One region of the Bordetella holmesii genome, then DNA from elsewhere that is predicted to be linked to it. Evidence: predicted binding sites of a transcription regulator. Region 1 holds the regulator's gene; the other holds the start of a gene.

The links. The regulator FliA, encoded in region 1, starts transcription of late flagellar genes. The targets are predictions, from matches to a motif close to CTAAAGTTTNNNNNNNNNNNGCCGNTA.
Region 2: LK440_RS08920 (FlxA-like family protein) is a predicted target of FliA. The motif match lies at 6,413-6,439, and genes of this name have one in related genera.

The regions. Positions count from the first base shown of each region.
Region 1 is NZ_CP085973.1:1,481,496-1,496,966, forward strand. It holds gene LK440_RS06995 (S66 peptidase family protein) at 1-802, shown strand, start outside; gene LK440_RS07000 (Arm DNA-binding domain-containing protein) at 799-993, shown strand; gene LK440_RS07005 (sensor domain-containing diguanylate cyclase) at 1,028-2,083, shown strand; gene LK440_RS07010 (helix-turn-helix transcriptional regulator) at 2,129-2,926, opposite strand; gene LK440_RS07015 (TonB-dependent siderophore receptor) at 3,199-5,406, shown strand; gene LK440_RS07020 (hypothetical protein) at 5,406-5,600, shown strand; partial or broken gene LK440_RS07025 (IS3 family transposase) at 5,624-6,746, shown strand; gene LK440_RS17940 (flagellin) at 6,844-7,332, opposite strand; gene LK440_RS07035 (flagellin N-terminal helical domain-containing protein) at 7,254-8,594, opposite strand; gene LK440_RS07040 (RNA polymerase sigma factor FliA) at 8,720-9,463, opposite strand; gene flhD (flagellar transcriptional regulator FlhD) at 9,888-10,211, shown strand; gene flhC (flagellar transcriptional regulator FlhC) at 10,244-10,816, shown strand; partial or broken gene LK440_RS17945 (motility-associated protein) at 11,051-11,269, shown strand; partial or broken gene LK440_RS07055 (methyl-accepting chemotaxis protein) at 11,579-13,222, shown strand; partial or broken gene LK440_RS07070 (methyl-accepting chemotaxis protein) at 13,364-14,999, shown strand; gene fliR (flagellar biosynthetic protein FliR) at 15,041-15,471, opposite strand, start outside.
Region 2 is NZ_CP085973.1:1,858,737-1,874,207, forward strand. It holds gene ftsH (ATP-dependent zinc metalloprotease FtsH) at 1-549, opposite strand, end outside; gene LK440_RS08890 (RlmE family RNA methyltransferase) at 723-1,394, opposite strand; gene LK440_RS08895 (YhbY family RNA-binding protein) at 1,413-2,021, shown strand; gene greA (transcription elongation factor GreA) at 2,280-2,756, opposite strand; gene LK440_RS08905 (ISL3 family transposase) at 3,111-4,331, opposite strand; gene LK440_RS08910 (helix-turn-helix domain-containing protein) at 4,397-4,825, opposite strand; gene LK440_RS08915 (solute carrier family 23 protein) at 5,026-6,342, opposite strand; gene LK440_RS08920 (FlxA-like family protein) at 6,478-6,753, shown strand; gene LK440_RS08925 (ABC transporter substrate-binding protein) at 6,851-8,173, shown strand; gene LK440_RS08930 (ABC transporter permease) at 8,241-9,932, shown strand; partial or broken gene LK440_RS08935 (ABC transporter ATP-binding protein) at 9,936-11,026, shown strand; gene LK440_RS08940 (LysR family transcriptional regulator) at 11,038-11,946, shown strand; gene LK440_RS08945 (histidine phosphatase family protein) at 11,939-12,577, shown strand; gene LK440_RS08950 (SDR family oxidoreductase) at 12,583-13,344, opposite strand; gene lpxO (lipid A hydroxylase LpxO) at 13,412-14,308, opposite strand; gene carB (carbamoyl-phosphate synthase large subunit) at 14,373-15,471, opposite strand, start outside.

The sequences.
Region 1 (15,471 bases):
ACCTTATGACTATCTGGCTGGATCGGACAGTTTGAGGCTGGACCAACTGCACGCAGCATTTTCGTCTGCCGAAGTGGGTGCCGTGTGGTGCCTGCAGGGCGGGTTCGGATCGTGGCGCCTGCTCGATCAGATCGACTACGCCTTGATCGGCGCCAATCCCAAGCCGTTTATCGGCTACAGCGACATAACCGCCTTGCATCTGGCGCTACAGCAGCGCGTGGGCTTTGTGACGTTTCATGGCCCCATGTTGGGACAGGATTTTATCGTGGGCCGCGCCGAACCCACCGAAAGCCTTGCGTGGGCCATGCTCAGTGGCCAGGTGGGTGCGGGCAGCTGGATCGAGGCGCCGCCAGGCAGCCAGGTGGTGGCGTTGGCTCCGGGCCAAGCCAGTGGCAGGCTGGTTGGCGGCAATCTTGCGCTCATCAGTGCGTTGATGGGCACCGACAACGAGATCGACACGCGTGGCGCCATTCTGTTCATCGAAGATGTCAATGAGTTGCCGCCCCGCGTGGACCGGATGCTCTCGCAATTGGCGGCGGCGGGCAAGCTCGATAGCGTGGCGGGTGTGCTGGTAGGTAACTTCACGAGGGGCTCGCCAGGTAGCGATCCAGCGGGCCAGAGCCTGTACTGGCCGATTCTGCGCGAAACGCTGCAAGGCCGCGGCGTGCCGGTGCTCGCGGGCTGGCCCAGTGGGCACTGGAATCCGAATCTGATGTTGCCGCTGGGCGCACGCGTGACGCTCGATGCCCAGCGCCGCGCCCTGCGCCTGGATCAGGTGATAGTGGAAAACCGAGCAACATGACTGCACCATTCGAAGGCGTGCGTCCGGCGTCAGAGTCATCTATCGAAATCGGCTTTGTGTTCGAAGGCCGCCATTGCGTGCAACGGTTGCGCTTGAAGCCAACGGCGGCCAATCTGAAAAAAGCAGCAATCCGGCGCGCGGAAATCCTTGAAGCGATTGCCCGCGGCGACTATCGTTTGCCCGCTTCATGACGTGGCTTGCGCACCATTCCAGCGGCGCGCTAGGATGGCTGCAACCCTTTGGCACGCCTTTATCATCGTGGAAAACCTTGTTTCTCAGCTCGCCGCATCGCTGCCCGCGGCCAAAACTCTGGAGCAGCTCACCCGCCCTTTGCTGGACATCTTGGGTGCGGTCACAGGAATGGAGTCTACCTATCTGACGGCCATCGACCTGCAGCAAGATGTGCAACAAGTGCGTTTTGCCCGCAATGCCGGATTGATGAAGATCCCCGAGGGTCTGGAAGTCAGTTGGTCAGACACGTTGTGCAAGCGCGCCTTGGATGAGGGCTGCCAGTTCACCAACGACGTCGCCCAGCGTTGGGCTGACTCCGACGCGGCCAGCGCACTGGGCATTCAAACCTATTTAAGTGCGCCCGTGCGCTCCGAGGAGGGGCGTCTGCTGGGTACGATTTGCGCGGCCAGCGCCGAGGTCAAGCCGATACCCATCGATGCGCAGACCGTCATCACACTGTTTTCTACGCTGATCTCGGGCTTTATCGAACGTGAGCGTCTGCTGCGGCAACTGCAATCGGCCAACGAGTCCCTGCGAGTCATTGCCCTGAATGACGCCCTGACCGGACTGCCCAATAGGCGCTCGCTGTACGAGACGTTGGAGATCATGCTGGCCCGCGCGTCGGAGCAAAGCGAAAGCGTCATCGTCGGCCTGATGGATCTGGACGGCTTTAAACAGATCAACGACAAGCACGGCCATCATGCGGGCGACGCTTTGTTGTGCGCGGTGGGCCGGAGAGTCAGCGGCGCGTTGCGTCCGAGTGATGTATTGGGCCGTTTGGGCGGCGATGAATTCATGCTGGTGGCAGCAGGCCCCGCGGATGACGCGCATGCTCGGAACCTGGCTCAAACGTTGGAGCAGCGTATGCAGGCCGAATCCAAGGGAGAGTATGTGCTCAACGACATCAGGCTCAGCTACGCCGGGGCCAGCGTGGGGGTAATCGCCTTCGTGCCGGGCCAGCATACCCATATCGATGCGGATATCCCCGTGCGTCTGGCCGATGCCCGGATGTACGAGGTCAAGCGGCAGCGACGCAACCGCCTGTCGTGACAGCTCACTATGGGTAGGCCCCTGAGCCGCGACAGGCCAGGCGGATTACACCGTTCGCGTGCCGAGCGCCTGGCGCGGCGCCATACCATATGCCCGGCGAAAGGCCGTGGCGAAATTCGCCGGGCTGCGATAGCCGGCGATCTCCGCCGCCCGCGCCACTCTCACGCCCTCACGCTCGAGTGCCGCGCGTGCCCGGCGCAGCCGGGCATCGCGTCTGAACTCATCCACCGCGCACTTCCATGCCGCCCGAAAATGCCGCTGCAGCGTATTGACGCTCAGGTGGTGGCGCGCGGCGATCTGTGCCAACGACCACTCGTCCGCGCAACCGCTTTCAAGCAGTTCTTTGACCTGCACCATGCGCAGGAGCTTGCGCCGGCTCAGTGTGCTGCCCTCGTCGGAAGCATTGCAGAGCAAACCGCCCGTTTCGCGCAGCAGTTCGAGGACCCTGGCTTCCATATAAAGAGGCAGGAGGTCGGGATGCTTGCGCGGGGGATGCAACAGTTGCTGCAAACGGGCCAGTCCGCCTCGCGATAGCGGCCAGCGATAGGGCTGCAAGGGCAACGCCTTGCGCAATGGGTTCTCTGGCGCCAGGCGGCTGGCCAGCCATTCTGGCGTCAAGTGCACCTGAACGGCGCGCTCGACATCACCTCGCCGCGAGTAGCGCACCAATTCATAACTCACATCGGCGCTCCAGGTGACGGCGTGTCCCATCATGGATGTGCGTTGCGCCAATACCGTGTCACCCGCGTACAGGTCGGCTCCGCCACCGGCGACCATCAGCAGATAAAAGCCAGGACCCTCCTGGCTGCGCAGCACACCGCCCTGCAGGTCGCGCCAGTCCATCCGCCTGACCGTCATGCCGGCGCCGAACGCATGCGTTTCGCACCCCCCTCGAAACGAACGCTGCCCGGGGCGAGGACGCTCAAATAGAGGTCTGCCGCAGAAGTTCCGGAATTTGGTTGGGAAGCAAAGGTTTGTGGTGCCACGGCAAATATTTCAAGAATTTCAAGCTGACATAATCACGAACCATAAATGGTATTACAAATCATTCCCACTTAGAAAGTAATGTCCCCATATATTTCATGCGGGGCATGCGTTATTCAGGAGCTTCTCGAATGTCGTTCGCGCGTTTCTCGCGGCATTACGCCCGTACCGCTGTCCTTCTGGCCATGACTGGACCGGCGCTCGCCCAGACCGGGACGCAGGTCCCGCCCCACGTCCAGGAGATGCAGGCCGTTCAGGTGCTGGGAACGGCAGAGGATGAGGTCAAGGAATCGCTGGGCGTATCGATCATTACCGCCGAGGAGATCCAGCGCCGCCCGCCGGTCAATGACCTGGCGGACATCATCCGCCGCGAACCCCGCGTTAACCTGACCGGCAACAGCGCCAGTGGCGCGCGGGGCAATAGCCGCCAGATCGATATCCGTGGCATGGGCCCTGAGAACACGCTGATCATGATCGACGGCAAGCCGGTCAGCTCACGTAATTCCGTGCGCTATGGCTGGAACGGCGATCGCGACACGCGCGGGGACTCGAACTGGGTGCCGGCCGAGGACGTGGAACGCATCGAAGTCATTCGCGGGCCGGCCGCCGCGCGCTATGGTTCGGGAGCCATGGGCGGGGTGGTGAACGTGATCACCAAGCGTCCCACGGACAAGACCGAGGCCTCGGCGACTTATTACGTCAACCAGCCGGAAGACAGCAAAGAGGGGAACACGAACCGGGTGAACTTCCGCCTGTCGGCTCCCATCAGCGACACGCTGTCGATGCGCTTTTACGGCAACTACAACAAAACCAACCCGGATGCGCGCGACATCAACGCTGGCTATGCCTCGGCAGGCACGGCCGGCGTGACATCGACCGCTGGCCGCGAGGGCGTCACGAACCAGGATCTGAACACGATGTTCTCCTGGAAAATGGACCAGAGCAATACGTTCGATCTGGACATGGGTTTCAGCCGCCAGGGCAACCTGTATGCCGGCGACACCATGAATAACGCGAACACCGTCGTGTCCGACGCCATGTACGATCATGAGACCAACATCATGTATCGTGACAATCTCTCCCTCACGCATCGCGGCACTTATGATTGGGGCACGACACGTGCCAGCGTGGGCTACGACTACACGCGCAATTCGCGGCGCGAGGAAGGCCTGGCAGGCGGCCCGGAAGGCGCACCGACCGGCAACGGCTTTTCGACCTCACGGCTCAAGACGTGGCGAGCCGATGGCGAGGTCAACCTGCCTTTCCACCTGGGCGTGAGCCAGGTAGCCACTCTGGGTGTCGAATACGTGCGTGACACCCTGGACGACCCCAGCGGCCTGCGCCAAACCTACACTGGCGGCACCATCGCCGGCACCGAGGCGGGCAATCGCGACACCAAGGCCAAGCAGAACAGCTACGCGTTTTTTGTCGAAGACAATATCGAGGCGACCCGCAGCATCATCCTGACCCCGGGCGTGCGCCTGGACCACAATTCCGAGTTTGGCAGCAACTGGAGTCCGAGCCTGAACGCGTCCTGGGCAGCCACCGACACGTTCAAGATAAAGGGCGGGATTGCCCGCGCTTACAAAGCGCCCAATCTGTATCAGTCCAACCCAAACTATCTGTTGTATAGCCGCGGCCAAGGCTGCCTGTCTTCGGAAACCAACAGCAACGGCTGCTACCTGGTAGGTAATGCGGACCTCTCGCCCGAAATCAGCGTCAACAAAGAAATCGGTTTCGAGTATGACCCGGGCACGTGGCGCACCAGCATGGCGTACTTCCGCAACGATTATCAGAATAAGATCGTCGCCGGCACGGACATCCTTTATCGCCTGAACAACGGCGCGCGGGTCTTGCAGTGGACCAACAGCGGAAAGGCGCTCGTCCAGGGGCTGGAGGGCAACCTGTTCATTCCCATCGCTCATAACGTGGATTGGAATACCAACTTCACCTATATGATCGAGTCGAAGAACAAGAGCACCGGCCAGCCGCTCAGTGTGATCCCGAAGTACACAATCAATAGCACGCTGGACTGGTTCTACACGGAAAAACTGTCATTTCAGGCCAACCTGACCTACTACGGCAAGCAGACAGGCCCTTCGGTCAACGAGCGTACGGGCGTGGATCTGTCAGGCGACGCACTGCAGACAGTCAGCCCTTATGCGCTGGCAGGGTTGAGCGTGGGCTACGAGGTCAACAGAAATCTGCGTTTCCGCGTCGGGGTGAGTAATGTGTTCGACAAGAAACAGTACCGCGAGGGCAACGCCTCGACCGCAGGCGCAGCGACGTATAACGAGCCCGGCCGCGCCTACTACGCCACCATGACCGTGAGTTACTGATGCACTCGCTCCGTTTTGTAGCACTGGCGCTGGCAGCAGGCAGCTCGGCAGCCCAGCCGGGGCCGGCGCCAGCCTTCGATCCGGTGGCTGAACGCGCTCGTCTGGGCGTACTGGGACTGGTGCAACAGCAGGTGATGCCTCGTTCCGATGGTTTAACTGACCTGCTCCCCGTGATTAGTACGAAATCGATGTAGAGTCCGTTCCCAAAGGAATGGCAATGAAGAAACGATTTACGGAAGAGCAAATCATCGGCGTGCTCAAGGAAGCCGATGCAGGTGCCAAGCCCGCAGAGTTGTGCCGCAAGCACGGAATCTCCGAGGCAACGTACTACAACTGGAAGGCGAAGTTCGGTGGCATGACGGTGTCGGACGCTCAGAGGCTCAAGGAGCTGGAGCAGGAGAACAACAAGCTCAAGAAGCTGTTGGCCGAGTCGATGCTGGACAAGGCGGCGCTTCAGGATCTGCTAAGCCGAAAGTAGTCAGCCCGCAGGCCAAACGCGAGGCGGTCAGGACATTAATGACCGAGCGCAGCATGGGTGTTACCCGGGCCTGTGGGCTGGTAGGAATTTCGCGGTCGCTGTTTGCCTACGAGAGCACACGCTCAGGCGATGCTGCGCTGACCGAGCGCATGAAAGAGATGGCAGTGGAGAAACGACGCTACGGCTATCGGAGGATCCATGTGCTCTTACGTCGCGAAGGCTGGCAAGCAAATCACAAGCGAATCTGGCGGCTGTACAGTCTGGCAGGGTTAAGCGTGCGAAAACGAAAGCGTAAGCGAATCGCGGCGACCGAGCGCGTGGTTCGCCCAGCGGCAATCGCGCCGAATCAGAGTTGGTCAATGGACTTTGTGGCCGACGGCCTAGCCTATGGCCGCCGATTCCGCTGTTTGACTATCGTCGATGACTACACTCGCGAATGCCTGGCCATCGAGGTCGATACGTCGTTGCCGGGACTGCGTGTTGCCATGGTGCTGCAACGGCTGGCGGAGATGCGTGGCCTGCCGCGATCTATTACCGTGGACAACGGGCCAGAGTTCGCCGGAAGAGCCTTGGACGCCTGGGGGCCTACCAAGCAGGCGTAAAGCTGTCGTTTATTCGGCCGGGTAAGCCGGTGGAGAACGCTTATATCGAAAGTTTCAACGGCAAGTTCCGCGACGAATGCCTTAACGAGCACTGGTTCTTGTCCCTGCGACAGGCTAAAAGCTTGATCGAAAACTGGCGAGTCGAGTACAACACCGATCGGCCTCACAGCGCGCTCGGATATTTAACGCCGGCGCAATTCGTGCAGGCTCATCAGAAAGAAGGTCTTTTACCCCTGGGCTCTATGTCGGTGCCGTACTAAATCTGGGGGCAGGTCAAAAAGACAAAGGCCGGGAAATCCCCGGCCTTTGTCTTGAATGCGTGACCTGGCGCGTGCTCGGCCAGGCCTGCTTTTGCGATTAACGCAGCAGCGACAGCACCGTTTGCGGCACTTGGTTGGCCTGAGCCAGAACCGAGGTGCCTGCCTGTTGCAGGATCTGCGCCTTGGTCATGTTGGACACTTCCGTGGCGTAGTCCGCATCTTCGATGCGCGAACGTGCGGCCGACAGATTGTTGACCGTGTTGTTCAGGTTGGTGATGGTCGATTCAAAACGGTTCTGAATCGCGCCTAGCTTGCTGCGCAGCGAGTCGACCTTGGACAGCGCCTTGTCCAGCGTGTCGAGCGGATTGGCAGTGGCGGTGCCGGCGTGGGTGGCTTCCGAGGTCAGCGAACTGTCGGTTTCGTCAAGATAGATGGCGGTGCCTTGAGCGGTCGTGACGCTGCCATCTTTTTGGACGTAGTAATCCTTCGTCGTCTTAGGGGTGGTCGTCAGCGAACCATCGGCAGGGTCAATATAAACGTCGGCAGTGGTGCCGACCTTGACGGTCGGGCTGGAGCCCGTGCCGATTGTGTAGGTGTCGGTACCGACGGCAACTTTACCGCCTGCGGCAGCCAGCGCGGCGTCATGTTGGCCTTGCTGTAGCTTAGGCTCGTGGCCGTGATAGGACTTTCGTCGCCAGTTGCGGTGTAGGTGGCGCCATTTTCGAACTTGACCGTGCCGCCGCCGTTTTTCCCGCTGTAGAGAGATGCTGCCAAGCTCTCAGTCGTTGCTGCTTTATCGTTAGGATCAGCACGGGTCTTAGTCAGGTTGTCGGTACCGTCGAGGTAGAGCGTTGCACCGTCATCGGCGGCCTGGATCTTGCCGTCCGACTTGATCAGCACCTCCTGCGACGAGCCGCCGATCGTGACGGTCGCCTTCTGCGAGCCGGTGGCCGGTGTGATCTCGGCAGCGAAATCCGCAGCAGCAGTATCGCCCGTGGCGATCGTCTTGCCGTAGGTGAAGTTGCCCGAGGTGGCGTTGTAAGCATAGGTTGTGCCGTCGACGGTGGCGGTCGAACCCGTCGTCATCTTGCTGTATACGTCGGACAGCGTGGCCTTGGTGTTGTCGGTCGAGACTGCGTACTTCGTGACGCCGTCCGTGGTGCCGATGTTGGTGCCGCGAGAGATCAGATCGGTTTCGGTGGCTGCCTTATTGGCAACAGAAGCCTTGCCGTCGACGTTGAACGTACCCAGCCCCAGGGTCGAGGAGGTGATTTCTTCCAGGTCGATGGTGATGGTTTCACCGTCGTTGGAGCCAACCTGGATGCTCATCTTCTTGTCGGCAGCCAGAACCTTGACGCCGTTGAACTGGGTCTGGCCCGAGACGCGGTCGATTTCTTCGAGGCGTTGGCCGATTTCGTCCTGAATCGACTTCAGGTCGGATGGGGAGTTGGTGCCCGTGGTGGCCTGAACCGTCAGTTCGCGGATGCGCTGCAGGTTGTTGTTGATTTCGTTCAGCGCACCTTCGGTCGTCTGCGCGACCGAGATGCCGTCGTTGGCGTTGCGGGCGGCCTGGGTCAGGCCTTGGACGTTGGCGGTGAAGCGGTTGACGATGGCCTGGCCGGCGGCATCGTCCTTAGCGCTGTTGATGCGCAGGCCGGAGGACAGGCGCTCGATGGCGGTGCCCAGGGCCGATTGCGACTTGTTCAGGTTGTTGGTGGCAACCAGCGACAGGTAATTGGTGTAGATAACAGCAGCCATGGATAGCTCCCAAGAGAGAAAGGCTTCTTCAAACTGGGCAGCGGGGCCGCCCATCATCAGGGGGATGCGTTCGTGGTGCTTGCCCCGCATCTCCCGCTGCCTGGATAACGTCCGCGAGTTTGTGATCTTTAGGAATTTGCGGGCGCGTTACAACTTTTTTTACCGTCGCTGTCGCGGCCGCGCGCCACCGACGGTGTCGGGGCCGCCCGACGACGCTAGATGACGTGCGACAGCAGCTGCGGCTCGGGCAGTTTGGCCCAGGCCAGCTCCTGCAGCGTCGCGCGCAGGCGCGCAGTGGCCTGCGAGCGCAACTGGCATACGCGGGCTTCGGTCACATTGAGTACTGCGCCGATTTCCTTGAGATTGAGCCCTTGCTCGTAATAGAGAGACAGCAGGAGTTGTTCGCGCTCGGGCAGGCGCTCGATGGCCTGGATGAGGCTGGCGCGCAGATCGGAGGCCAGCAGGGCATTGAGCGGGTTGCCGCTGCTCTGCACGCAGGCCGGCTGCCAGTGGCCTGCGCCGCTTTCTCCATCGGCATCGATGTTTTCGTAGTGCAGGATCTGAATGCCCTGCGCGTCCGAGAGCATGGATTGGTATTCGTCCAGCGGCACGCCCAATTCTTCGGCGATCTCGGTTTCGGTGGGAGGGCGCATGAGGCGCTGCTCCTGCCGCTGAATAGCGCTTTCGATGCGCCGGCTTTTGCTGCGCACGCTGCGTGGCAACCAGTCCTGGCTGCGAAGCTCATCCAGCATGGCTCCACGGATGCACGCCGTGGCGTACGTCTCGAACTGGGCGTCGGGCGTTTCCTGGTAGCGGCGTACGGCATCGAGCAGGCCGATGGTGCCGGCCTGCATCAAGTCATCGAGCTGGACGCTGGCTGGCAGGCGGGCAAGCAGTTGCAATGCCAGCTTGCGCACGAGCGGCGAGTATCGGAGCAGGCTTTCTTCTGCGTTGGGCATTCAGGTCCGGGCGACGGGTTCTTGCTGCGTGCGGCTCGATATTGTTGCTGCGCCGCAACGGCCAGGCGGCCAGCAGGCGGCATGCGCAGCCGACTATTTCCACACCGTTATTGTGGGGAATTCCGCCCGTTTCATTCGGGTAATCACGCAACGTTTTGAGCGTTTATTTACGAATTTGCGATGTAACATGTGAAATAGATGCAACAACTGTCGTGTAGTTTTTTTGAAATATTGAAAAAATCAACGTTTAGTTATAAAAATCAGAGAAAATGACAGCAATCATGGTAGGTTTCATGTAAATTGCAATTAACTAATACATTTCGCATTAAGACGAAAATAACAGGTCTGTGCACGGATTTCGGGGGCGCGCGACCTGTTGGCGAGCCCCGACGAATGCCAGCGTTTTAGTCACAGGAGTTAAAAAGTGAATACTGCTGACAGTTCCTTGCTTGCGGATATCCGTGAAGTCAATCTGTCGTATTTGTTGCTGGCGCAGCGTATGTTGCGCGAGGACTATGCAGCCTCCATGTTCCGCCTGGGTTTCAGTAACGAAGTGGCTGACATCCTGATGCGGTTGTCGCCCGCGCAGTTGGTCAAGCTGGCCAGCTCCAGCTCGGTGCTGTGCCGTTTCCGATTTGATGATTACAGCCTGCTGTCGGCCTTGACCCAAGATGTGCTGGGCGGCGCGCTGCAACAGGCTCACGCCACCATCCTGCTGGCCAAGCAACCCGTCGAAGAGATTGCGTAAGACATGGCCTTGAGTAGCGCGGCGGGGCCCTCATGGCGATAAAAAGCGTCGCCCAGGAAGCCGATGAAATTCTGCTGGCCAGCGCGATGATCACGCTCGGCGCGCGCCTGCAGGTCCTGGAGGCTGAGACCAGCCTGAGCCATGATCGGCTGGCACGCCTGTACCGGGAGATACGCGGCTGCTCTCCTCCAAAGGGCATGCTGCCGTTTTCGGTGGACTGGTTCATGACCTGGCTGCCGAATATTCATTCGTCCCTGTTCTACAACGTGTTCTCGTTTCTTCATACGCGAACCCGCAGCAAGGGTATACGGGCGATCATCGATGCCTATCGTCTCTATCTCGAACACGCCGCCGTAGATACGTCCGGCGCGCCTACTGACGAGCCGGTCCTGAGTTTCACGCGTGCGTGGATGCTGGTGCGGTTTTTTGACAGCGGAATGTTGCAACTGTCTGCCTGCCGCCAGTGCGGCGGGCATTTCATTGCCCACGCCCATGATCCGCAAAGCGACTTCGTCTGCGCCATCTGCCGGCCGCCGCCGCACGCCGGCAAAACCCGCGCCGCAGCGCGGGCGCGTGCGGGCGGGCGGGCACCGGCCGGGTCCTAAGGACTGCGTCCTTAACGGCGGCCCGCAGGCGGGCTTAAGGGCGTCAAACAGGTCAACAGCCGCTGAAATCTGCCCCTAACCCACGTTTTGCCGGCAGGCAAGCGCGCGATGATTGGCGCTGTTTGGTCCGCCGGGCCTGTTTTAGCAATGCAAGTGCGTCCCGGGACGAGGCGTAGCCGTGCAGTAAGCGGGGTGCCGGGACGCGATTTTTCTACTCGATGGCAGAGGCCTGATATGTTGGTAGTTATCGGATATGCGGTGGTCATCATCGCAGTGGTCGGCAGTTTCGTCGGGTTGGGCGGCCACCTTGGTGCGCTGTATCAGCCTTTCGAATTGACGCTGATCGCCGGCGCCGCAATCGGTGCCTTTCTTGCCGGCAACAGCCGCAAATCGCTCATATTGGTGCGCCAAGCCATTCCGTGGGCCTTCAAAAGCGCGCCCTACAGCAAAGATCTGTACATGGAACTGATGGCATTGCTGTACGTGCTGCTGAACAAAGCGCGGCGCGAAGGCTTGATGGCCATCGAGTCGCATATCGAGGACCCATCATCGAGCCCCGTCTTCAACGAGTATCCGCGCATCATGAAGGATCCGAAGCTGATGGAGTTCATCACCGATTATCTGCGCATCATGATCAGCGGCAACATGAGCTCCTTCGAGATCGAGACGCTGATGGATGAGGAGATCGAGACCTTCCGTCATGAGCGTGAGGTGCCGACCCATGCCCTGCAGCAGGTCGCCGACGGTTTGCCGGCATTCGGTATCGTCGCCGCCGTGCTGGGCGTGATCAAGGCGCTGGCCGCGGTGGACCAACCGCCCGCCGTGCTGGGAGTGCTGTCGCTGCGCGTGAGCAATGGGACGCTCGAAGACGTACGTCAAACTCAGCCTTTGGTGGACTCGGCGTCCCGCCTGGCGACCGCGGCCAAGGACACCGTAGACGGACTCGGCCGGGTAGGCGTGGCCCACTACGGTGAAATCGTGCGCAGCATAGGGCAGCCGGTCCTGCCGCAACCGGGTTTGTCGCCCGAGGCGGCGGGCTTGCTCGATCGCGCCAAAGCGGCGCTGAATCGAGCGCAAGCCGAAGCCGAGCATTTTCGTGGCCTGCCGCGGCCTGACAGCGCGCGCGACAGCCTGCAGGCCGTCGAGGCGACCTACCTGGCACTGGTGAGTCAGGTGCTCGATCCCATGATCGTCGCGCTCGGCAAGGGCGACATGGCCACCTATCAGGGATTGCTCGGCACGCGGCTGGATGCGTCGGAGGCCGCGTTCGTGCAAGCCATCGCGGGCTTTGATTTCTGGCGGGCCGGCGAATTCCTGAGCGCCTATGACGCTGGCCGGCAACGCTATCGTTTGGTGCTCATGGCCGTTGCCGCAGGCGGCGCCTTGGCCGCGCTGCTGATTGTCATGACCTATCTTTTCCTGCGGCGGCGCGTCTTGCAACCGCTGAGGGCGGCGGGTAGTCATTTTGACCGTATAGCGGGAGGAGATTTGACGGCGCGTGTTGAGGTACGCAGCGGCAACGAGATAGGTCAGTTGTTTGGTTCGCTCAAGCGGATGCAGGAGAGTTTGACGCGTACGGTGTCGTCGGTGCGTCGTGGTGTTGAGGAGATCAATGTGGGTGCCCGGGAGATATCGGCGGGGAACACGGATCTGTCGAGCCGCACGGAGGAGCAGGCGGCGTCGCTGGAGCAGACGGCGGCGTCGATGGAGGAGCTGGCCTCGACGGTGCGTCAGAACGCGGACAATGCGCGGCAGGCGAATCAGTTGGCGGCGAGTGCGTCGGATGTGGCGCAGCGGGGTGGGTCGGCGGTGTCGGAGGTGGTTCAGACGATGCAGGGGATATCGGCGAGTTCGCGCAAGATATCGGAGATTGTGTCGGTGATAGATGGCATTGCGTTTCAGACGAACATATTGGCGTTGAATGCGGCGGTGGAAGCGGCGCGGGCGGGGGAGCAGGGCAAGGGGTTTGCGGTGGTGGCTGGGGAGGTTCGTTCGCTGGCGCAGCGCAGTGCTCAGGCGGCCAAGGAGATCAAGGGGTTGATTGAGGATTCGGTGGGCAAGGTGTCGGCGGGTTCGCAGCAGGTCGAGCGTGCTGGGGCGACGATGCAGGAGATTGTGGCGTCGGTGCGGCGCGTGACGGACATTATGGGCGAGATATCGGCGGCGTCGCAGGAGCAGTCCAGCGGGATCGAGCAGGTCAATCGAGCGGTGACGCAGATGGACGAGGTGACGCAGTAGAATGCGGCGTTGGTCGAGGAGGCGGCGGCGGCCGCGGCGCTGCAGGAGCAGTCCCAGCAGTTGTCCGAAGCCGTGGCGGTGTTCAAGGTCAACACCGGCGAGGTCATCGATGTGGCCACGCCCAAACTGGCCGGCGGCTACCAGTCACCCATGGTGGGCCAACGCTGAAATATGAGGGCTGCCGCGGCGGCCTTTTGCATGGCCCGGGGAATCCCGGGCCAATTCACTTCCCGCGACGATCCGGCCAAACCGGATCGTTTCTTTCTTCAAGAACTTCAGCGCGGATTCAGCAAGACAGGAGATCAGGCAGTGCGTGTCAACCTACCCATTTTCGACGACGAAACCCGTCTGCGCGAGGACCAGTATCTGATCTCGCGCACGGACATCCAGGGCCGCATTGTGTATGCCAATCCGGCCTTCGTGGAGGTCAGCGGTTTCGAACGCGACGAGCTGATCGGGCAGCCGCACAATATTGTGCGTCATCCCGATATGCCGTCCGAGGCGTACGAAGACCTGTGGGACACCTTGCAACGCGGACAGTCCTGGCTGGGCGTGGTGAAGAACCGGCGCAAGGACGGCGGCTATTACTGGGTGCTGGCCAACGCCACCCCCCATCGTCGAAGGCGGCGAAGTCGTAGCCTATTCTTCCGTACGCGTGCGCCCTTCCGAAGAGCAGATAGACGCCGCCGAGGCGTACTACGAGCAATTACGCCAAGGGCGGGGACGAGGTTGGCGCATCAAGGCGGGACAGGTGGTGCCGCGAGGCTGGCGCAGCGTGGTCGCGCGCATGGTTTTCCCCTTGCGCCGGGGCGCCCGTGCCCAGATGCTGCGCGCGGCGTTGCTGTCGAGTCTGTTGTTTGGTGGCCTTGCTGCCTGGATGCTGCACATGCATTGGGCCAGCCTCGATAGCGTACAGGCGGGACTCGGCGTGGCCGGTGCGCTTGCCGCAGTGGCGCTGTTGTGCACGGTGCAATGGCGTCTGGCTCGCGCCGTGCTGCGACCCCTGCGTGAGGCAGCCGACATGGCGCGCCAGGTGGCCGCTGGCAATCTCACCAGCCAGGTGTTCGCCGATACCAAGGATGAGGTCGGCAACCTGGCCTTCTCCCTGGACGTCATGCGCAAGAGCCTGATTGGCATCGCTGGCGACGTGTATCAGGGAATCGCGGGCACCACGCACGCCGCTCAAGGTATTGCCCAGGGCAACCAGCAGTTGGCGCTACGCACCAGTGATCAAAGCACATCGTTGCAGAGCACCGCCTCGAGCATGCAGCAACTGACCACGACGGTGAAACAGAACGCCGATCATGCCCGACAGGCCAACGACCTGGCTGCCAGCAGCATGGATGTCGCCCGGCGCGGCGGCGATGCGGTCGATCAGGTCGTGCACACCATGCATGGCATTTCCGACAGCTCGCGCCGCATTGCCGACATCGTGAACATCATCGAAGGTATCGCGTTTCAGACCAACATACTGGCCCTCAACGCAGCGATTGAAGCCGCTCGTGCGGGCGAGTCCGGAAAAGGATTCGCCGTGGTTGCCGGCGAAGTGCGCAGCCTCGCTCAGAAAAGTGCCCAGGCCGCGCGCGAGATCAAGGATTTGATAGGCGAGTCGGTCCACCGTGTGGCAGAAGGTTCGGCGCAGGCCGAACAGGCGGGCGATACCATGCACGAGATTGTCGACGCCGTGCGCAGGGTCACGGACATCATCGGTGAAATCTCGGTGGCGTCGCAGCAACAGGCCAGCGGCATCGAGCAGATGGAGCACGCCGTGGCCGAAATGGATGGCATGACCGACAAAAACAGCGTTCTGGTGGAGCAACTCGGTGCAGCTGTCGTGCAGTTGAGCGGCCAGTCCGCCGCTTTGCGCGAGACGATCCAGGTATTCAGGCTGACACGCGAGACGGCAGGCAGGCGCCTGGCCTTTGAGGGGGCAACGGCGGGTTGAGCGCTGCTCTGCTCCGTGAGGGACCCGGCACACCGGGCCCCTCACGGGGTGGCGAACCCCTGCGCTACGTCGCTCATGGCTTGCAGGCCCCGCTCGAAGAGACCCTCCAGAAATGGTCCGGCATGCGGAAGCACGATCGCCAGCACCAGCAACCCAACCGTCAACATGATCGGAAAATCCACGGCGAAAACCGTTAGCTGGGGCGCTGCCCGGTTCAGAATACCCATGGCCAGATTGATGGTCAGCAGCGCGCAGACCAAGGGCAGCGACAGCAGAAGCCCGGACACAAAGACGATTCCGGCCCACTGAAGCAATACACCCAGGCCATTGCGATCCAGCATCGCCGGAGTCAGGGGCAGGATGTCGAAGCTGCGCACCAGTGCGGCCAGCATCAGCAGATGGCCGTCGAGGCTCAGAAACACGAGCATGGCGACAATGTTCAGAAAGCGAGACAGCACCGCGGTGTTGGCTC
Region 2 (15,471 bases), 380 kb from region 1:
GCCCAGCTTCTGGAACTTGCTCGGGTCGCGCAGGAAGTCGACCAGCTCCTGGACGTCTTCTTTGGCTTCGTCGCAACCGGCGACATCGGCAAAAGTGACCTGATTGGTGTTTTCGTCGAGCATGCGGGCGCGCGATTTGCCGAAGCTGAAAGCGCCCCCGCGTCCGCCGCCCTGCATCTGCCTCATGAAGAACACCCAGACACCGATGAGCAACAGCATCGGGAACCAGGAAACGAAAATGCTCATCAGCAATGACGGCTCTTCGCGGGCCTTGCCGGAAACCTGTACACCGTACTTCAGCAGATCAGACACCATCCACAGGTCGCCAGGCGACGTCAGCGTATAGGCACGCCCGGTATCCGGCGTAACGTAGAGCACATCGCCCTGAACGTCGACCTTGCGGATGCGGCCGGCTTTGGCGTCATCCATAAACTGGGTGTAGCTCACGCCGTCCTGGCTCTGTGCACGTCCGTCGAACTGCTTGAATACCGTGAACAGCACCAGTGCGATCACCATCCAGACCGCAACTTTAGAAAACGAATTGTTCAAGGTCGATCTCCTGCTCTCGATTCCGACCGGCAGACCCGGCGCTCCCGCGCGCAACAACGCCCGGCCTGCAATGTAAAGTCAATAGCCCATTCTACCCTGTCAAGGCAGATTGCGCCGGTTGGCGCCCCGCGGCCTGTTACGCCCGGGCCGTTCAGGGGTGTTACCCCCTTGTTTTATTCGGCTGTATTCGTTTTCAAATCCCTCACCACGGGGTCCTTGAGATCACGCGCCACCAGAAAAGTTTCAGAGGATTTATCGCGCGAAGCCTTGGGCTTGCGCTCGACGACCCGCTTAAAACGCTGTTTGAAGGACTGGACGATCTGCGAAAACCCGCTGCCGTGAAACGCCTTGACGATCAGGGCGCCGTTGGGCTTGAGGTGCGCGCAGGAAAATTCCAGTGCCAGATCACAGACATGCTGGATCCGGGCGGAATCGGCCGATCCTACCCCCGACAAGTTGGGGGCCATATCGGAGATTACAAGATCCACGGCGTGATTTCCCACGCGTTGCTCAAGTTCGGCCAATACATCGTCATCGCGGAAGTCTCCTTGGAAGAACTCCACCCCTGCAATCGGCTCCATGGGCAGCAGATCCAGGGCGATGATGCGTCCGGCAACCACACCTCCCGCGCCAGCGAGCCGCTCGCGCACGACCTGCGACCAACTGCCCGGCGCCGAGCCCAGGTCGACGACGACATCGCCCTTTTTGAGCAATTTTTCGGTTTCCAGGATCTCGATCAGCTTGAAGGCGGCACGCGCCCGATAACCCTTTTGTTGCGCCAGTTTCACATATGGGTCATTGATGTGCTGATGAATCCAATCTTTGGAGAATTTCTTTTTAGCCATTACCGTACAATTCCAAGCATGCCTATATTAGAACTCACCTCACGCGAGCGTGGCGATCTTCGCTCCGCCGCCCACCCCTTAAAGCCTGTCGTCCTCATCGGCGACGCGGGCCTGACCGACGCCGTCCTCAAAGAAATCGACCGCGCCCTCAACTCGCACGAGCTGATCAAGGTGCGGGCCGGCGGTGAAGACCGTGATACGCGCGAGGCCATGCTCGCCAGCATCTGCGACACGCTTTCCTGCGCCCCGGTGCACCATCTGGGCAAGTTGTTCATTCTGTTCCGTCCTTCGGCCGACACGCCTGCCGAGGCGGCCGAAGCCTCCGGCAAGCGCCGCGCCAGCGAGCCACACACGCCCAAAAAGCTTGCCGCCGAAGGCAAGACGCTGGGCAAGACCCGGTCGCGCAAGCCTGCAGAAGGTGAAACACCCAAGACGGCTGCACCGCGCTCGGTCCCGTTAAACGAGAAGGGCCGTCCGATGCGCCCTTCCACGCGCAAACCTCAGGAAGCCGCCGGTCATGGCATCCCGCGCCGTTCCGGCAGCGCGCTGTCGCTACGCGACGGCGCCCGCACGGGCACCAGCGCTCGAGGCGGCCTGCAACGCGCCCGCGTCATCAAGAGCAAGTAACCGCTTTACCGCAAGCCTTCACGCTTGCCGTACTCAAAGGAGCCGCCAGGCTCCTTTTTTTATTCCCGCCTGCCGCAGCCTGTCACAAGCACCGCCCGGCAGGGCAGTCGGAACCTTCCGCGCCCCGCAGACCGACGTCGCGTGGCACACAATCCTGGTAAAACCGCGCCCCCCTGGACTCGGGACGATGAACCGGCACCTCGGAAGGGGTCATGCTTGGGCCGGTACGATCCACGAAGGGGGGCGGTTTGTTGCGCCTCAGAGGTAGCGCACGCCGATGACTTCGTACTCGCGCACGCCCGAGGGGGCTTTCACTTCCACAACCTCGCCCTCAGAGCGCCCGATCAACGCGCGCGCCACAGGGCTGGATACCGAAATCAGATTGGATTTGATATCGGCTTCCACGTCGCCGACGATCTGGTAGGTCAGGCGATCGCCGGAGTCCAGGTCTTCGATTTCGACGGTTGCGCCAAATACGGCGCGGCCTTCCGCATCGAGTGCAGTCGGGTCAATCAAGTGCGCGTTAGACAGCGTCCCTTCGAGTTCTGCAATGCGTCCCTCAATGAAACCCTGGCGCTCGCGGGCGGCGTCGTATTCGGCGTTTTCCGACAGATCACCTTGAGCCCGGGCTTCGGCGATCGCATTGATCACCGATGGACGCTCGATGGTTTTCAGCCGGTGCAGCTCTTGTTGCAAGCGCTCGGCCCCGCGCACTGTCAAAGGAATGGCAGACATGTCGTTATCCCAGCAAAAGTAGAAAACGCCCCCCAAAGAGGCGTTTCGGTGAAGGCCCAAGCCATGCTGCCGAAAGACAGTACGCGGTCGCTGCCCTGGCGGGGTCGCCCCGGGGCAGTTTGGCATATGGTCTTCCAGAGTATTGGCGGCTGGCCGCATACGGCCTGGCCGCGACACGCCCCGGACGGAAAGCGTGGCTTAAACCCAAAACAAAACCCCGGCTCGGGTCGGAACCGGGGCAGTCAATGTGTCATTGTGGTCAAACTCCAGGGGAAAAGCAAGCCCCCAGGCACAGGCAAATATTTATCGGGTATTTGGCACCAGTTGAGCACCATTTTCCGCAAAAAAAAAGGTTCATCGAGGAATACCGGGGAATGCAGACCGGATCTTGAGGAAGAAGTACTCCTGATCGCGGTAGCCGTAGGCGCGGCGCTTGATGACTTTGATGGTGTTGTTGATGCCCTCGACGATGCTGGTGTTGAGCCGGTGGCGACAGCGAGACAGAATCCCGTGCAGATAGGCTTTTAGCTTGAGCGCGAAGTGAGCCAAGGCGGCGATGCCGCTGCCCTGAGCCTGTTGCAGCCAGTGATCCCATGCCTGGCGGGCGTAGCCGGGGTGTTGGTAGAACCACAGCTGTTTGAGCTCATCGCGCATCAGATAAGCGGTGAGCAAGGGCTGGTTGGCCTGGAGCAACTCGTCCAACTTTACCGATTGGCACGGATCGAGGTTTTTGCGATTGCGCAGCAGTAGCCAGCGACTGGACTTGATCACCCGGCGGGCCGGCTTGTCGTGCCGCAACTGGTTCGCTTGGTCTACACGCACCCGGTCTATCACTTCACGGCCGTACTTGGCCACGACGTGGAACAGGTCGTAGACGATCTCGGCGTTGGGGCAGTTGGCCTGGATCTCCAGCTCATAGGCCGTCGTCATGTCGATCGCTACGGCCCGGATCTGCTGGGCAACCCCAGTTGGCAGTTGTTCGAAGAAGGCTCTGGCCGTCTCGCGCGAGCGGCCATCACCGATCCATAGCACCTGACGGCGGATCGGATCGACAACGACCGTGGCATAACGATGGCCCTTGTGTAGAGCGAACTCGTCCATCGCTAGGTAGTGGATCTGGCTCCAGTCCGGCTCTTGGATCGCCCGTCGCAGCAGGGCCTTGTCCAGCGCCTTGACCGTGTGCCAACCCAGTTGGAAGAAGCGCGCCACGGCCAGAATGTTGCTGGACTCAAGCAACTGGCTGACCGCCTCGGCCAGCCGGTCGGTCACTCGCTGGTAACGGCCCAGCCAGCTCAGCCTCTCCAGATGCGGTCCACCGCACTGCTCGCACCAGACCCGCCGACGCGGCACTACCAGCGTCACTCGCAGCGCCATTAGCGGCAGATCCCGCACCCGGCGCGTGGTCGTCTCATGCACCTGCCGACATCGGTTGCCGCAGTGCTCGCAGTGCATCGTTCGCGCTGAAGGCTTCAGGTAAATCGTGACCGTCCGGCTCTCACCTTCAGGCCACACGACCCGCTCCACCCGATAACCTTCCCACCCACCCAACCTCTCGATCGTCTTGCGGTCCAGCATGATTCCGGCCTTGATCCTTGAAAAATCAAGGATCAAGCGTAACGGCAATCAAGCACGGCTCCACGCTATTCCGCGATGAACCAAAAAAAAGCGATGTTATCGACATCGGCGCGCTGCTCGGAAAATGGCGTCAGCGCGGCGGAGGTTGGCGTGCCATGCCGGGCCAGGCGTTGGCACAACTCGACCACCCAGCGCCGCACCCACTCGCGATCATCCTCGGCCAACAACGCCAGGCGTGCGGCGATGTCGCTGACCTGGTCACTGTGCCTGGCCGGTCCGCCGGCCAAAACCGCATCCAAAGGCACGCCTAAAACGTCGGTCAGATCCAGCAAGCGGTTCAGGGGCGGCAACGTGGCGCCGCGCTCGAAGCGGGAGATGGTCTCCTGCTCCACGCCCAGGCGTTCTGCAACTTGCTCCTGAGTCAGACCGCGAATCCGCCGATGATCGGCGAGCGCGCGTCCCAATCGTTTGCCAAACTCTTCATGGCTGTTCATGGCGACAGTACACCTCGTTGGGTGATCCCCCGATAGGGGCGGCGCGGAAGCGCCAGTTGCCTCAAGGCTGAGGCCTTTCGTTCAAGCAACCAAAAGCCAAGTGCAACTGCGGTCTCGCGTGGCCGCATTCGCACGCCCGGCAGCGCGGATCACTCCCGCCGCGCCGCTCGCTATCGCCTGCCGCCTGGGCGCCGTCATCGTCAGCGGCGCCGCGCCCGGCCCAAAATGGCATAGAGAATGATGGCACCGAAAGTCGCGGTCCCGATGCCGCCAAGGGTGAAGTTACCCAACTTGACGGTGAAGTCGCCCGCGCCCAGCACCAAGGTGACCGCCGCCACGATCAGGTTGCGGTTGTCGCTGAAATCGACCTGGTTGACGACCCATATCCGTGCCCCGGCAATGGCGATCAGGCCAAACACCACCACCGACATGCCCCCAAGGACTGGGCCCGGAATGGTTTGAATCAAGGCGCCGAACTTGGGCGAAAAGCCCAGCACGATGGCAATGACCGCGGCCAGCACGAAAACCAGCGTGGAATAGATCCGCGTGACGGCCATGACGCCGATATTCTCGGCATATGTGGTCACGCCCGTGCCGCCCACCGCAGCAGAGACCATGGTGGCCACGCCATCACCCACAAAGGCACGGCCCAGGTAGCGGTCCATGTCGCGGCCAGTCATGGCACTGACGGCCTTGAGGTGGCCGAGGTTTTCCGCCACCAGAATAATGGCCACCGGCACGATCAGGCCCATGGCCTCAGCCGTGAAGACCGGTGCGGCGAAATGCGGCAGACCGAGCCAGGCCGCCGCTGCCACGCCCGAGAAGTCGATGGCTTTGCCCAGGCCCATGCCATTGGCCAGCACGGCATAAATGACGCAGGACAGAATAAGGCCAACGAGAATCAGAAGGCGCTGCACCATGCCCCGCGTGAACACGGCTATGCCGCCCACGCAGACGATGGTGACGATGGCCATGGCGGTGTCAAAACCCGAACTGCCCATCGCACCTTTGGCGGCGATGGGCGCCAGGTTCAGGCCGATGACGGCGACCACAGCCCCGGTGACCACCGGCGGCATCAACGCCTCGACCCAGTTTGCGCCGGCACCACCCCGCGCATTGGCCACCCAGACAACCAGGCCGATCAGCGTATACGCCAACCCGCAGGCAATAATGGCCCCCAGGGCCACACCAATATTCGGATTGGGGCCCGAACCGGCATAGCCTGTCACCGCGATCACGCCACCGATGAAGGCAAAACTGGACCCCAGATAACTCGGCACGCGGCCGCCGACGAACAGAAAGAATATCAGCGTCCCGATACCCGACATCAGAATGGCGACGTTGGGGTCAAAGCCCATAAGCAACGGCGCAAGCACGGTCGAACCGAACATGGCCACCACGTGCTGGGCGCCCATGGCGATGTTCTTGGGCCAGGACAGCCTTTCATCGGGCGCAATCAGCACGCCGGGCACGGTGTCATCGGCCAGCCGCCAGCGCGGGAAATAGGAGTCGGACATGAAAAATTGGAGGCTTATGTAGGGATTCGGGGCGAAGTGTAAGGGCTGCCCAAGGCATGGGCAACAAGGTTTAAGTTTCCGTGCCCCCCTGCCGTACTAGGAGTAACCCTCACACCCTGCCCGAGGACCCGAAGTATGGCCATTTCCTCCGTCGGCTCCAGCGCCTATACCGGCCTGTCCCGCAGTACCAATTCGAGCTCCGGCACCAGCGACAGTTCGCTGCAAAAGACCTTGCGAGAACTACAGCAGCAACTGCGGCAGTTGCAGCAGCAGATGGACCGGGTGCGCAATAGCAATGCGACGGCCGAGCAGAAGGCTCAGCAATTGCAGGCACTCAACACCCAGGCAGCCACCTTGCAGACCCAGATTCAGAAAGTCCTGCAACAGCAGTTGCAGCAATTGCAGACCTGAGGGCCGCGCTGATCGGGCACATCAAAATTTCTGATTGGACGCGCCCGCAAGCCAGGGCTATGGTCTGTTACGCATAAAAACACCGAGGAGACAAACCATGAACGCCGTGCGCACTGCACTGGCGGCCGCCCTGCTGGCCGCCACCACCCCCGCCCTTGCCGGCACCGTCACCGTGATCACGTCCTTTCCTAAGGATCTCACCCAGGTTTACAAGGCGGCCTTTGAGAAGGCCAACCCCGGGATCACGGTCGAGATTCTTAACAAGGACACCGTCTCGGGTATTGCCTTCGTGCGCGAAACGCCGGCCGGCCAACGCCCGGAAGTATTCTGGGCCAGCGCGCCTGACGCCTTTGAAGTGCTCGGCCGCGACAAGCTGCTAGCCAAGGCCCCGGATGTGCTGAACAAAGCCGTGCCGGACAAGATCGGCAACTATCCGATCAATGACCCCTCCGGCCTTTACATGGGCCAGGCCCTGACCGGCTACGGCATCATGTACAACACGCGCTATATCAAAGCCAACAAGCTGCCAGCACCGGTAGAGTGGAAGGATCTGCTTGCTGCGCAATGGTTTGGCCATGTGGGCATCACCGCCCCCTCGCGTTCCGGCACCATGCATCTGACCGTCGAGACGATTCTGCAAGGGGAAGGCTGGGACAAGGGCTGGCAGACCATTCTGCGCATGTCCGGCAACAGCAGCGCCGTCACCGAACGATCATTCGGAGTTCCCGACGGGGTGAATAACGGCCAATTCGGCGCGGGTCCGGTCATCGATTTCTTTGGTCTGTCGAGCAAGTACTCCAAGTTCCCGGTGGAGTTCGTCTACCCGAGCGAGACTTCCATCGTGCCGGCCAATATCGCGCTGATCGATGGGGCCAAGAATGCCGAGGAAGGCAAGAAGTTCATCGCTTTCACGCTTAGCCAGGCCGGGCAGGAACTGCTGCTCGAACCCAAGATTTCGCGCCTGCCGGTGCTGCCTTATGCGGACATGAAGGGCAAGATTCCGCCGGGCTATCCAGACCCGGCCGAGATCGCACGCCGCAGCAAAGTGCACTTTGACGCCGACCTGTCCCAGACACGCTACTACGTGGTGCAAAGCCTGTATGACCAGACGATCACGTTCCGCCTGAAGGAACTCCAGGCTGCCACCAAAGCCATCTACGAGGCAGAGGCCAAGCTCGGCGAGCGCGCGGGTCAAGGCAAGGCTGCCGAGCTGCTTGCCCAGGCACGCAAGCTGACCTGGTCGCAGGTCGTCGATGGCAAAACGGTCGCCGACCCTGAGTTTCTGAAACTGTTCGCGGGCAACAAGAAAGACGCCGCGGTCAATCAGAAGCTCACGCAACTCGAAGGCGAATGGAACAGCAAGGCCCGCGCCAACTATGAACAAGCGGTAAAGGTGGCTCGCGAAGCCGCCGCCCTGTAACCCCCCGGCAGGGGCATGCGCTGGCTCGTGCGAGCCAGCGCCCTCTTCTCTTTGCGCAGGAACCCTCATGATGCTCACGGGTCGATCCCGCCTGCCCGCCGGGCCGCTGCTGGCCGCCTTGCTGGTGCTGACCTTCTTGGTGCTTTTCCTGGTCTTTCCAGTCGGCACGGTCTTCTATACCGCCTTCGTCAACGCGGACGGCAGTTTTACGCTTGGCCATTTCGGCGCTTTTTTTGGCCAGCCATTGATGCAGGAAGCGTTCTTCAACAGCCTCTACGTCGCGGGCTGGTCCGCTTTGCTGGCATCGGTGATCGCCATACCACTGGCGTATTTCACCGTGCGGTTTGACTTCCGCGGTGCGCTGCTCATCCAGACGCTCGGAGTGCTGCCGCTGATCATGCCGCCGTTTGTGGGCGCGGTCGCCATGCAATTGCTCTTTGGGCGTTCAGGTTCGGTGAATCTGTTGCTGGACGACTGGTTCGGCATCACCCTTCCATTCATGGAGGGGCTCAATGGCGTCATTTTCGTCGAATCTATCCATTACTTCCCCTTCATCCTGATGAACCTGGTGGTGGCGTTGCGCAACATCGACGGGTCGATGGAGGAAGCAGCCTTCAATCTGGGGTCTCGCGGTTTCAGATTGTTCCGCCGCGTGATTTTACCGCTGGCGCTGCCTGGTTACGTGGCCGGCACCTCGCTGGTGTTTGTCAAGGTTTTCGACGACCTCGGTACTCCGCTGGTGCTGGGCATCACCAATATGCTGGCTCCGCAGGCCTATCTGCGCATCACACAGGTCGGCCTGGAGGATCCGCTGGGCTATGTGATCAGCGTGATCATGATCGGCTTTTCCATTCTGGCCCTGTGGCTTTCGGCCCGCATGCTCAGCGGCAAGGACTACTCCACCCTGCAAAAGGGCGGCAGCGCGATCCAGAAGCGCAAGCTGCGCCCTGCCGAGTCGATCCTGGCCTATGGCTGGATCATTCTGGTGCTCGCCCTGGTGCTCTCACCCCACTTGGGTGTGCTGCTGCTGTCGCTGGCCAGCGTCTGGAGCTACGCGCCCCTGCCCGACGGCTACACCCTGTCGCACTATGCCGCGGTGTTCTCCGAGTCGCAGGGCATGATCGCCAATACGCTTTTGTATTGCGGTCTGGTTGCAGGTGTCGACGTCCTGCTGGGCACGGCCATCGCCTATCTGATACTGCGCACCCGTCTGCCGGCGCGGCAATGGCTGGACTTTCTGGCCTCGGCAGCCCTGGCCATTCCGGGCATTGTGCTGGCCATCGGCTACCTGCGCACCTTCCGCGGCGTGGAAATCGGCGGGGTTCTGCTCACGTCCTCATGGGTGCTCATCATGATCGCCTATTCGGTACGGCGGCTGCCCTACGCTCTGCGCGCCTGCGTGGCGTCATTGCAGCAGATCAATATCTCACTGGAAGAAGCGGCGGAGTCCCTGGGCGCGAGCCGGCTGCGCACACTGCGTCGCGTGGTCGTGCCCCTGATGGCAGGTGGCATGCTGGCGGGATTTGTCACCAGCTTCGTGACCGCTGCCGTGGAGCTGTCGGCCACGATCATGCTGGTCACGCGCGACAGTCAGGCTCCCATGAGCTACGGGATTTACCTGTATATGCAAAGCGCAGCCGGGCGGGGTCCAGGCGCCGCGCTCGGCGTGCTGGCCGTCGTGGCAGTAGGCATAGGCACTTATGTTTCTCATCTGCTGGTCGAGCGGGCATCATCCCGCCAACGCCCGGCGCAGGACTGAACCATGAAGAAAATCAGCGTTGAGTGCCGCAACATCCGGCTCTCCTATGGCAAGAACGAGGTCCTCAAGGACATCAACATCAACATCAACATCGAGCCAGGGTAATTCTTCGCCCTGCTGGGGCCCTCGGGCTCCGGCAAGTCCACGCTGCTGCGGCTGATCGCCGGTTTCAACCAGCACAGCCATGGCCAGTTGCTCATCGACGGCAAGGACATCAGCGGCACGCCGCCCTGGAAGCGCAACATCGGGATGGTGTTCCAGAACTACGCGCTCTGGCCACATATGACGGTATGGGACAACGTAGCGTTCGGTCTGGTCGAACGCAAGTTGCCGCGGGCGCAGATCCAGGAGCGTGTGCAGGATGCCCTCGAACTGGTCGGGCTGGCGCAATTTGCCAAGCGCCGTCCCAATCAACTCTCGGGAGGCCAGCAGCAACGCGTGGCACTGGCCCGCACAATCGTGATCGAGCCGCAGGTGTTGCTGCTAGACGAGCCGCTGTCCAACCTGGACAAGAAACTGCGCGTGCAGATGCGTCAGGACCTGTTGGCGCTGCAGCGCCGACTGGGCATCACCACGATTTTCGTCTCCCACGGCCGGAGGAAGCCATGACCACGGCCGACCGCATGGCCGTGCTTGACCGCGGCGTGGTTCAGCAGATCGGCACGCCCACCACCCTGTTCGACTACCCGGTAAACCGGTTCGTCGCCGACTTTGTGGGCACCATGAATGTGCTGGAGGGCCAGGTTCGCGAACGCCGCAGCGACAGCGTATTGCTGGCCGTCGAGGGGGTGGGTGAGCTTCATTTGCCCGTAACGGGCGATATTCCGGATTCGGCGCGCCTGGCCGCGAGCTTCAGGCCCCATACGGTCCAGATCGAAATGGCCGATGGCACCGGCGATGCACGCTATGTCTGGCTGCCTGCAGTAGTCGAGGCCAGTGAATTCCTGGGAGAATTCACCCGTTATCAACTTTCAGTGGGCGAACAGCGCCTGACTGCGGATCAAACCCATATGGCCGGCCTTTCTCCCTTCCCTATCGGCGCGCCCGTATCGGTCGGCCTCGAACCCACGCAGATTCGACTGCTGGCCACCTGATCCGGGCGGTCGTGGAAATCTATCAGCTCCGCGCGTTCGTCACGGTGGCCCGCCTGGGCCACCTGACTCGTGCCGCCGACGCCCTGTCTCTGACCCAACCCGCTGTCAGTGCCCAGATCAAGGCCCTGGAACAAAGCCTGGGCGTGGCGCTGTTCGAGCGCAGCGCCGGACGCATGGTGCTGGCTCGTTCGGGCGAAGTGCTGCTGCCCACGGCCGAAGCGCTACTGGTGCTCGGGGCCCAGCTCAAATCCGAAGCTCAGCAGTTGCAGGGTGCTCTGCAAGGCGCACTGGACCTGGGATTGCCCAGCGAGCGGCCGGAATTCCTGCGCTTGGGCGATCTGGCCTCGACCTTGATGCAAAGCCTGCCCATGGTCGAACTCAAGACGCACATCCTGACGGCCGACGCGCTGCTGGAGCAGGTCCAGGGCGGACGGCTGGCCGCGGCACTGCTCATCGTCGCCCATCCGCCGCGTGCCGTGCAATGGCGACCACTGCGCAGTGTGCGCTACCGCCTGGCCGTGCCCAAAACCATGCGCGATGCGCTGACCCGCGCCGGGTGGCGCGACATCGCCCAATTGCCCTGGCTGGATGGACCTGCCGGCAGTCACACTCATTTGCTATTGCGTGACATGTTCGAGCGCCACGGTCTGGCGCCGCGCGTGGTCATGCAAAACGATGACCAGGCCAATCTGGACGCGATGGTGCGCGCTGGCGCGGGCTGCGCACTGCTGCGCGAAGAAACCGCGCTGGCAGGCGCGGCGGCCGGCGACTTCATTGTGTGGGGGCAAGCGCGCGCCGATGCCATGCTGGGCTTTATTCAATCCCCGGAGCATGCTGGCGAAGCCTTGCTGGTCGCGCTAAGCTCGCTAGTGCAGAAAATCTGGAAACCTGGCGCTACCGCCACCGCAACTCATGACTGAAATCTGGTTTATCCGACATAGCGAAACCGACTGGAATCGCCAACGCCGCCTGCAAGGGTGGCAAGACACACCGCTAAATGATGCTGGACAGGCGCAGGCACGTGCCCTGGCCGAGCGGCTGGGCAGCGAGCCGCTGCCTTTCGATGCCCTCTACAGCAGTGACTTGCAGCGCACCCTGGCCACCGCCACGCCGGTCAGCCAGGCGCTGGGGCTGCGCGTGCGCCCCGAGCCCGGTATCCGCGAGCGCGGCTTCGGCGTACTCGAAGGGCTGGATCTGGACCGTATAGACGAACTGGCACCCGCCGCAGCCGCGGCCTGGAAAAGCCGCGACCCCGAACGCGTCGTCGACGGCGGAGAGACGCTGGGGCAGTTCAATGCCCGCATCGTGGCGGCCGTGGAAGACTTGGCGCAACGCCACGACGGCCAACGGCTGCTGGCCTTCACCCATGGTGCCGTACTGGACATCATATGGCGCCAGGCCAGCGGGGTGTCCCTGAACGCTCCTCGCCAGGCCACCCTGTTCAATGTGAGCATCAATCGGGTCAGCGTGCAGGGCCGGCAGTGGCGCATCCTGGACTGGGGTGACGTCAAACACATTGCCGATGAGGTCGGCAATGATGTGCAGCCCTGAACGCGTCAACGCCGCGCGCGCGGCTTGCGCGGGGCGTTGCGTGCCAACACGTCATAGAGGACATTGGGAATGAGCCGCATCAGGCGGCTGACCACCCCCATCTGCCAAGGGATGACCCGATAGGACGCGCCTGCCTCTATCGTGCGTATTGCACGGCGGGCAAACTTTTCCGCAGACATGAGAAAAGGCATGCGGTAGGGGTTGTGCTGCGTCATTGGCGTGTCGACATAACCCGGTGCGATCGTCACCACGCCGATGCCATCGGCGGCCAGCTCCAGGCGCAGGCTCTCGCAATACGTGATGACGGCCGACTTGGAGGCGCTGTAAGCCCCTGCCCCCGGTAACCCCCGAATACCGGCCACGCTGGCTATGCCTACCAGGCGCCCTCCGCCCTGCGCCTTCATCGCGTCGATGAAGGGCTCGAACGTGGCCACGGTGGCCATGACATTGGTCTGGAAAATCGCCTCGAAGACCTCGAAATCCTCCGTGGCTTCGGTCAGGGTCCCGGCGCTGATGCCCGCGCTGGCGATCACCACATCCACGCCTGCGCCGCATCGGGCAAGAAAGTCACGCGCGGCCGCATGCAAGGCGCTTCGATCGCGCACATCGAGCGCATAGACATAGTGTTCGCCGGGCAGCCGGGCAGCCAGGCTGTCCAGCGCCGCTTTGCGCCGCCCCACCAACCCGAGCCGCGCCCCTCGCCGTGCATATTCTTCGGCCAGCGCCAGGCCCAGCCCCGAGCTTGCGCCGGTTATAAATACATGCATCCCAGACTCCGCACATGACAACGCCCGCGGCAAAGCGGGCGTTGGAAACTGTCGCCGGTTCGGCCTATCAAAGAAATATCAACGCGAAGATACCCAGAACCAGCATCCATTTCAAGATGTAGTAAACCGTTTTGTTTTTTTTCTTGATGCTTTTCCCAAAACGGCGCACCGCATAAACCGCACCGAAAATGCGGTTGATCCCGCCGGTGCGATCCCCTTCCTGGTTGGGAGACGTAGCCGCGCGCAGCAGGATGGTACCGAAGAAATTGTTGACGGCCTGAGCCCAGCGATACTTCATGGGACGCTCGATATCGCAGAACAGAATGATGCGATTCTGATCGGTTTTGTTTTCGGCGTAATGAATGAATGTTTCGTCGAATACGACCGCCTCACCATCGCGCCAGTAATAATCCTGGCCATCGACATTGATATAACAGTCGGGACTGTTGGGCGTGATCAGCCCCATATGAAAGCGCAATGAGCCTGCATACGGGTCACGGTGACGCGGCAGGCGGCTACCCGGGGGCAGTGCCGTAAACATCGCGGCCTTCATGCCAGGAATAGTGCTGACCAGCTCCGTCGTCAGCGGGCACAATGCCCGGGCCGACGGATGGTCGGTGTCATACCACTTGAGATAAAAGCGCTTCCAGCCGCTTTTGAAGAACGAGTTAAAGCCAGCGTCGTTGTACTTGTCGGAGGCCTTGATGTGACCGTCCCCGAACAACTGTTCCGCTTCGGCCCGAATGTCTTCCCAGCGGTCTATCAGCACCTTGATCTGAGGAAAATACTTCAGATCGAGATAGGGCTGATTAGGCACGCCAGAAAAGGCGTACATGAACACATTGATGGGTGCGGTAAACGTCGAGTGATCAAGCGCCTGACGTGAAAACCGGTGCCTGACGCGGCCGCGGTAATGCACCACGACGGCTGTAACGACGAATAAGGCGAGGATGAACCACTTCATGCCTGATTCTCCCTGGGCCCGGAATCATGGTCCGGGCCCGTCTGGATACTACCCCACGAGGGGCTTACTGGTGCAGCGACGCGTGCAGATCCTGCAACGGATAGACCTGGAAGCCCAGGCCTTCGCGCAGAAATTGCATGCCTTCGACTGCCGCCCGAGCCCCTGCGATGGTGGTATAGAAGGTGATGCGATTGGCCAGCGCCTGCGTGCGAATGGTGCGCGAATCAGCGATGGCGTTGCGGCGCTCTTCCACCGTATTGATCACCAACGAGACCTCACCGTTTTTGACCATGTCCACGATGTGCGGACGGCCCTCGGTGACTTTGTTGACGACCTGAACAGGGATGCCCGCCGCTTCGATCTCGGCGGCCGTGCCACGCGTGGCAACCAGCTTGATGCCCAAGTTGTGCAGCCCACGAGCGACTTCGACGGCGCGCGGCTTGTCCTGGTTCTTCACGCTGATGAACACCGTACCCGATTCAGGCAAGCGAACCCCAGCGGCAAGTTGCGACTTCACGAAGGCCTCACCAAAGCTGCGGCCCACCCCCATGACTTCGCCCGTCGACTTCATCTCGGGCCCGAGAATCGTATCGACACCCGGGAACTTCACGAAGGGGAAGACGGCCTCCTTGACGCAGAAGTAGGCCGGCACGACCTCTTCGGTCACGCCTTGCTGCGCCAGCGTGCGACCCGCCATGGCGCGCGCGGCGATCTTGGCCAACTGCAGGCCGGTCGCCTTGGAGACATAGGGCACCGTGCGCGAAGCACGCGGATTGACTTCCAGCACATAGACGTCGCCGTCCTGCACTGCGAACTGGACGTTCATCAAGCCGCTGACATTCAAGGCACGGGCCATCGTGGTGGTCTGGCGCTTGATTTCGGCCACGATATCGGCCGACAAGGAGTAAGGCGGCAGACTGCAAGCGGAGTCCCCCGAATGCACGCCGGCCTGCTCGATGTGTTCCATCACGCCGCCGATAAATACCGTCTCGCCGTCGGCCAGGCAATCGACGTCAACCTCGGTCGCGTTGTTCAGGAAGTGGTCCAGCAGCACGGGCGAGTCATTGCTCACCTTGACGGCCGCGCGCATGTAGCGCTCGAGATCCTGTTGCTCATGGACGATTTCCATGGCGCGCCCGCCCAACACGTAACTGGGGCGAACG